Linked DNA regions of Kitasatospora fiedleri. The protein of the gene in region 2 interacts with the protein of the main gene of each other region in a pairwise test. Links are inferred from orthologs where the notes say so. Each region holds a gene or a part of one and is shown on either strand. Other genes may lie near its edges.

Region 1 (3,303 bases), 290 kb from region 2 along the record:
TCACGGTGAACAGCAGCGCCGCGGACAGCGCCATCGCGGTGCCGGCCGCGAGCCGCTGCCACAGGCCCAGGATGGACAGCACGCCGACCACGATCTCCAGGAAGGAGACCGCGAGCCCGGCGCCCACCGGGTGGGCCATCGCGAAGTCCAGCAGCGGCTGGGCGACCTTCCACGGGTGCAGCGAGGACAGCCAGCGCATCATCGAGCCGCGCTCGCCGCCGTCGAAGTACACCGGGTCGCACAGCTTGCTGAACCCGGCGTACACCGACAGCGAGCCGAGCAGCACCCGCAGCGGCAGCAGCACCAGGCCCAGGTCGACCCGGCGGCCGGGGTACCAGGCGTGCTTGGAGCCCTCGCTGAGCGACGGCACCTCCGGCAGCTCGCCCTCGGGCTGCCAGCTGCGCCCGGCGCCGATCCGGACCGTCTCGTCCAGCAGTTCGGGGACGCCGACGTGCGGGGTCTCGCCCGGGGTGCCGGCCGGGCCGTACTGGCGCGGGACGCCCTGGAGCTGCTGGGTGTCGTCGTCCTCGAAGCCCTTGGCGGGGGCGGGCACGGTGGTCAGCCGGACGGCTTCCAGCAGCTGGGTGGCGGCGGTGTCGCCGGGCCCGGTCCGGCCGCTCCAGGCGGTGACCACCCGGGCCTTGCGGCGGGGGGCCCCGCCGGTGACCGAGGCGGCGGTGATCCCGGCCAGCGCGGGCACCGACGCCGCGGGCACCACGATCTGCGGGGTGACGCCGCTGCGCAGGCCGTACGGGTCACCGAAGGCGGCACCGGCCGGGGCGTCGATCATCGGGGCCACCGGGGCGGAGAGCCTGACCCGGAAACTGGCCTGGGTGCTGCTGAGCCTCGACGGGTCGGACGGCACCCGGACCGTGTTGAGGCCCGGACCGTCGTCTATCCCCGCGGGGCGCTGCCCGAGGCGCAGAGGTGTTCTGGTGTCCACACCCCTCTAACCGGGTGACGGGCCCCGAGGACACTCTCCCGGGTGGATTCCGGGCGAGGATTTGAAGTGATCATGAGAAAACCGATCGGGCCCGACCGGACCCGACCGGTTCCCCCACGAAAACGACGCGCTACCGCGGCGCCGCTGCGGCACGGCACCCCGCACCGCGGCGCCGCTGCGGCACGGCACCCCGCACCGCGGCGCCGCTGCGGCACGGCACCCCGCACCGCGGCGCCGCTGCGGCACGGCACCCCGCACCGCGGCGCCGCCGCGTCAGCGCAACACCCCGCGTCAGCGCTTGGCGCGCAGCCGGGCGGCCTCGTACAGCACGATGCCCGCCGCCACACCGGCGTTCAGCGACTCGGTCCGGCCCGGCATCGGGATGCGCACCAGCAGGTCGCAGGTCTCCGAGACCAGCCGGGACAGGCCCTTGCCCTCGGAGCCGGCCACGATCACCACGGGGCCGGTCAGCACGTCCAGGTCGCCGATCTCGGCCTCGCCGTCGGCGGCCAGGCCGACCACCATCACGCCGGCCTTCTGGTATGCCTCCAGCGCCCGGGTCAGGTTGGTGGCGCGCGCCACGGGCAGCCGCGCCGCCGCGCCGGAGGAGGTCTTCCAGGCGCCCGCGGTCATGCCGGCCGCCCGGCGCTCCGGGATCACCACGCCGTGCGCGCCGAACGCGGCGGCGGAGCGGACCACGGCGCCGAGGTTGCGGGAGTCGGTGACGCCGTCCAGCGCGACGATCAGCGCGTCCTGCCCGTTGTCGGCGGCGCCCTCCAGCAGGTCGTCGGGGTGCGCGTACTCGTACGGCGGGACCTGCAGCACCAGGCCCTGGTGGTTGAGGCCGCCGGTCATCTGGTCCAGCTGGGCCCGCGGGGCCTCCATCAGCGGGACGCCGCGCTCGTTGGCGGCCTGGAAGGCCTCCCGGACCCGGTCGTCGGTGTCGAGGAACTGCTGCACGTACAGCGCGGTCGCCGGGACGCCGCCCTGGAGCGCCTCGACCACCGAGTTGCGGCCCACCACCAGCTCGGCCGCGCCCGCGCCGCCGCGGCCGCTGCGGGAGCCGCCGCCGGCGCGGCGCATGCCCGCGCGGGACTTGGCGTCGCGCTCGCGCTTGAGCGCCGCGTTGGCGGCGCGCTGCTTGGGGTGGCCCTTGCGGGCCTCGCCGGGCGGGGTCGGGCCCTTGCCCTGCAGTCCCTTCCGGCTGTGGCCGCCGGTACCGACGCTGGCACCCTTCTTCGATCCGGGGTTGCGGCGGTTCCTGCGCTGGCTGTTGCCGGCCATGGTTGTACTTCCTGTCTCTGCGTCTGCTTCGTGCGTCGGGGCCGCACCCCTACAAAGGTACGGCCCCGGCGCGCCCCGGAGGGCTACTGGTACTACCGGCGGCCGGTGGTCCGGCCCGGTGTCACTGCCCGATCGTCCAGCGCGGGCCGGACGGGGTGTCCTCGATCGCCAGCCCGGCGGCGCCGAGCTGGTCGCGGATGGTGTCCGCGGTGGCGAAGTCCTTGCGGGCGCGGGCGGCCTGGCGCTGGTCGAGGACCAGCCGGACCAGGGCGTCGACCACGCCGCCGAGCTCCTCGCCCTGCTCGGCGCCGCCGGCCCACTGCTCGTCGAGCGGGTCGAGGCCGAGCACGCCGAGCATCGCCCGGACCTCCGCCAGCCGGGCCGCGGTGGACTCCTTGTCGTCCGCGCCGAGCGCGCTGTTGCCCTGCCGAACGGCCATGTGCACGGCGGCGAGCGCCTGCGGGACGCCTAGGTCGTCGTCCATCGCCTCGGCGAAGGAGAGCGGCACCTCGGGGGCGGCGTCGACCGGGCCGCAGCGCTCCACGGCCCGCTCGATGAAGCCCTCGATCCGGGCGAACCCGGTCTCGGCCTCGCGCAGCGACTCCTCGCTGTACTCGATCATCGAGCGGTAGTGCGGGCCGGCCAGGTAGTAGCGCAGCACGATCGGCCGCCAGCGCCGGACCATCTCGGAGACCAGCACCGAGTTGCCCAGCGACTTGGACATCTTCTCGCCGGCCAGCGTCACCCAGGCGTTGTGCACCCAGAAGTTGGCGAACTCGTCGCCGAAGGCCCGGGACTGGGCGATCTCGTTCTCGTGGTGCGGGAAGATCAGGTCGAGTCCGCCGCCGTGGATGTCGAAGGCGCGGCCCAGGTACTTGTGCGCCATCGCCGAGCACTCCAGGTGCCAGCCCGGGCGGCCGCGGCCCCAGGGCGTCTCCCAGCTCGGCTCGCCGGGCTTGGCGGCCTTCCACATCGCGAAGTCGCGCGGGTCGCGCTTGCCGGTCTCGTTGTCGCCGGAGGGCTGCCGCAGGTTCTCCAACTCCTGGTTGGAGAGGGCCAGGTACTCCGGGAAGGTG
Region 2 (3,085 bases):
CGCGCCTGGTGGGCGATCGCGTCGAGGGTGCAGACGCCGTGCACGGGCAGGCCGAGCGCGTCGCCGAGGGCGGCGGCGGTGACCAGGCCGACCCGCAGGCCGGTGTACGGGCCGGGGCCGACGCCCACCGCCAGGTGGGTCAGGTCGCGCTTGTCCGCGCCGGCGGCGCGCAGCACGGCCGCGATGGTGGGCAGCAGCAGCTCGCCGTGCCGGCGGGCGTCGACCTCGTAGGACTCGGCGAGCACCCGCTCGCCGTCGTGGACGGCGGCGGTGACGGCGGGGGTGGCGGTGTCGAAGGCGAGGAGGAGCACGGGTCCAAGGTTAGAGGGTTCGGCGCGCGGGCCCGCACCGCCCCGGACCGGTCGGGAACACACGATCGCCAGGAGTCCGGAACCGCGCGCCGCACCTGGCACGATGGGCCTTCCCGAAGGTGAGACGCGGAGCGTTGAGGAGCTGACGTGGCGAAGCTGGGTCCTGGTGCGGTGGTCGGCGGGCTGACCCTGGGGGCCGTGGCGGTGATCGGGCTGCTGGCCTTCCAGGCGAACGGCGCGGCCTCGCGCGCGGTCGCGGCGGCGCCGTCCGCGTCGAGCGCCGCCCCGTCGGCCTCCGCCCCGGAGAGCGCCCGGCCGAGCGTGCCGCCGCTGCCTGCCGAGTCCGGTTCGGGCCTGCGGGTGGTGCTCGCGCTGCAGGCGCAGCAGGTCTGGCTGGTCGACCCGAAGAAGCCGGACCCGGTGGTGGCCGCGTTCAAGGTGGTGCCGGGCAACACGCTGCCCGCGGCGGGCACCTACACCGTCACCAGCCGCACCGCTTCGGGCACCGGCACGGACGGGCGGCAGATCGAGCACGTGGTGCGGTTCGCCCAGCAGTCCGGCACGGTGTTCGGGTTCAGCGCGCTGGTGGACGAGAAGGCGCCGGCCCCCTCGGTGGACCCGACGACCAGGACCGGCGGCATCCGGGCGTCCCGGGCGGACGGCCAGGCGCTGTGGGACTTCGCGCCGAACGGCACCCGGGTGGTCGTGGTCGCCTGACCGGCCGCGGCCGGTCAGGCGGCGCGGCGCTCCGGCGGGGTGGAGACGGCCTCGGCGGCCCGGCAGGCCGCCAGCAGGGCGCGCATCGGCACCGGCGCGGCGGCCGGTGCCCCGGCGGCGGTGGCTCCGGCGGCCGGGGCGGCCGGTGCCTCGGCGGTGCGCTCCGGCGCGGCGGCCGGGGCGGCGGAACGGTCCTCGGTGGTCCTGGGGGGTGTGCTCACCATGGGGCGCCTCCCTAGTTAGGCATACCTAACCTGCTGACGCCATCCCATCACGCCCGCGCGGTGCGCCGCAACCGTTTCCCGACGCGCTGTCGGAAACCCGGCTCAGTTCTCACCCAAACCGGTGAGGTCCGCGGCGTCCCAGCGGCCGCCCAGTCCGGTCAGGGTGACCCGCCGCCCGTCCGACTCCCCCAGCGCGTCCGCCGCCTCGCCGCCCAGGGTCCGCTCGATCCGGATCTCCAGCCGGTCCTCGGACAGCCGCTCGACCTTGCCCTCGCCCCACTCGACGACGACCACCGACTCGGGCAGCGACACGTCCAGGTCGAGGTCCTCCATCTCGTCCAGGCCGCCGCCCAGCCGGTACGCGTCCACGTGCACCAGCGCGGGGCCGCCGGTCAGCGAGGGGTGCACCCGGGCGATCACGAAGGTCGGCGAGGTGACCGCGCCGCGCACGCCCAGGCCCTCGCCCAGGCCGCGGGTCAGCGTGGTCTTGCCCGCCCCCAGTTCCCCCGACAGCAGGACCAGGTCACCGGGGCGCAGGAGCGCGGCGAGCCGCCGGCCGAGGCCGGTCATCCGCTCCGCGGTGTCGACGGTCAGAGTGGTCTGCGAACCCATGGCGTCCTTCTTCGATCGATGCGGCCACCCCTAAGGTGCCACACCGCGCGGCGCCCGCCGCTCAGCCCTCCGGCCGCTCCCGGGCCAGCTCCCGCAGCGCCTCCGGCAGCGGGCCCGTCCCGGCCCGCTCGGCGGCCCGCTCCAGCAGCGCGGCCAGCTCCCGGTCGACGGTGCCGGGGTCTTCCAGCATCACCAGGTGCCCGGCGTCCGGCACCAGCACCAGCCGGGCGCCGGGCAGCGCGGCGGCGATCGCCTCCGAGTACTCGGGCGGGGTCAGCAGGTCCTTGGTGCCGGCCAGCACCAGGACGGGCAGGCCGTCCAGGGCGGCCAGCGCGGCGCGCTTGTCGTGCGCCGAGAAGGTCGGGTAGAACTCGGCGACCACGTCGATGGGGGTGGCGTCCAGCAGCTGCTCGGCGAACCGGGCGACCGCCGGGTCGACGTCCCGGCTCCCGAACGAGAACCGCCGGTAGAAGACCGCGGCCAGGTCGGCGCCCCAGCGCCGGGTGGCCTCGACCAGCTCGACCTGGCGGCCCAGCAGCCGTATCACCCCGGGCACGACCCGCTTGACCACCTTGGCGCCGACCGCGGGCAGGCCCAGCGGCACCGCGTCCCAGTCGCCCGCCAGGGTGCCGATCAGCGCGACGCCGGCCACCCGGCCGCCCGGGCCGAACAGCTCGGGGCGCCGGTCGGCCAGCGCCATCACGGTCATGCCGCCCATCGAGTGCCCGACCAGCACGATCGGCCCCTCGGGGACGACCGCGTCCAGCACCGCCTCCAGGTCCGCGCCGAGCTGGTCGATCGAGGCCGGTTCGCCGCCCGCGTACGAGCGGGAGCGCTCGGAGCGGCCGTGGCTGCGCTGGTCCCAGAACACGGTGCGCAGCGCGCCGCGCAGCGCGGCCCGCTGGAAGTGCCAGCCGTCCTGGTTGAGGCAGTAGCCGTGGCAGAACACCACGGTCGGCCCGCCGCCCGCCGGGGCCTCGTCGACCTCGACGTACAGCCCGGTGCCGTCGGCGGCGGGCACGGTGGTGGCGGTGCCGCGCAGCGAGCCGAAGGCGGCGGCGGCGTCGAGCTCCTCGCGGGCCCGCCGGCGCATCGCCCGCCCGACCGTCAGCCGCTCCACGGCCACCCCGGCGGCGGCCCCGGCGGCCAGCACGCCCAGCGATATGCCGATCAGCCCGGCCCGGGACACCCCGCCGGAAGAGGACTCCTCAGCCACCGCTC

What was found.
Region 1: the proteins of tsaE (region 2) and rlmB interact in binary tests that used the Escherichia coli proteins (3 or more experiments, as listed by UniProt). The link is inferred for Kitasatospora fiedleri from one-to-one orthologs.

The regions. Positions count from the first base shown.
Region 1 is NZ_OX419519.1:3,446,245-3,449,547, forward strand. The notes cover bases 232-3,227. They hold rlmB (23S rRNA (guanosine(2251)-2'-O)-methyltransferase RlmB), read right to left. Parts: upstream 2,228-3,227; coding sequence 1,235-2,227; downstream 232-1,234. Other genes in these bases: QMQ26_RS15905 (DoxX family membrane protein), read right to left, coding at 232-865; cysS (cysteine--tRNA ligase), read right to left, coding at 2,349-3,227. In the rest of the region: more of QMQ26_RS15905, read right to left, coding at 1-231; more of cysS, read right to left, coding at 3,228-3,303. UniProt on the Escherichia coli protein: Specifically methylates the ribose of guanosine 2251 in 23S rRNA.
Region 2 is NZ_OX419519.1:3,157,330-3,160,414, forward strand. Bases 110-2,887 are described here. They hold tsaE (tRNA (adenosine(37)-N6)-threonylcarbamoyltransferase complex ATPase subunit type 1 TsaE), read right to left. Parts: upstream 1,865-2,887; coding sequence 1,355-1,864; downstream 110-1,354. Other genes in these bases: tsaB (tRNA (adenosine(37)-N6)-threonylcarbamoyltransferase complex dimerization subunit type 1 TsaB), read right to left, coding at 110-311; QMQ26_RS14470 (L,D-transpeptidase), read left to right, coding at 459-1,028; QMQ26_RS14475 (hypothetical protein), read right to left, coding at 1,043-1,252; QMQ26_RS14485 (alpha/beta fold hydrolase), read right to left, coding at 1,926-2,887. Also shown: more of tsaB, read right to left, coding at 1-109; more of QMQ26_RS14485, read right to left, coding at 2,888-3,080; alr (alanine racemase), read right to left, coding at 3,084-3,085. UniProt on the Escherichia coli protein: Required for the formation of a threonylcarbamoyl group on adenosine at position 37 (t(6)A37) in tRNAs that read codons beginning with adenine.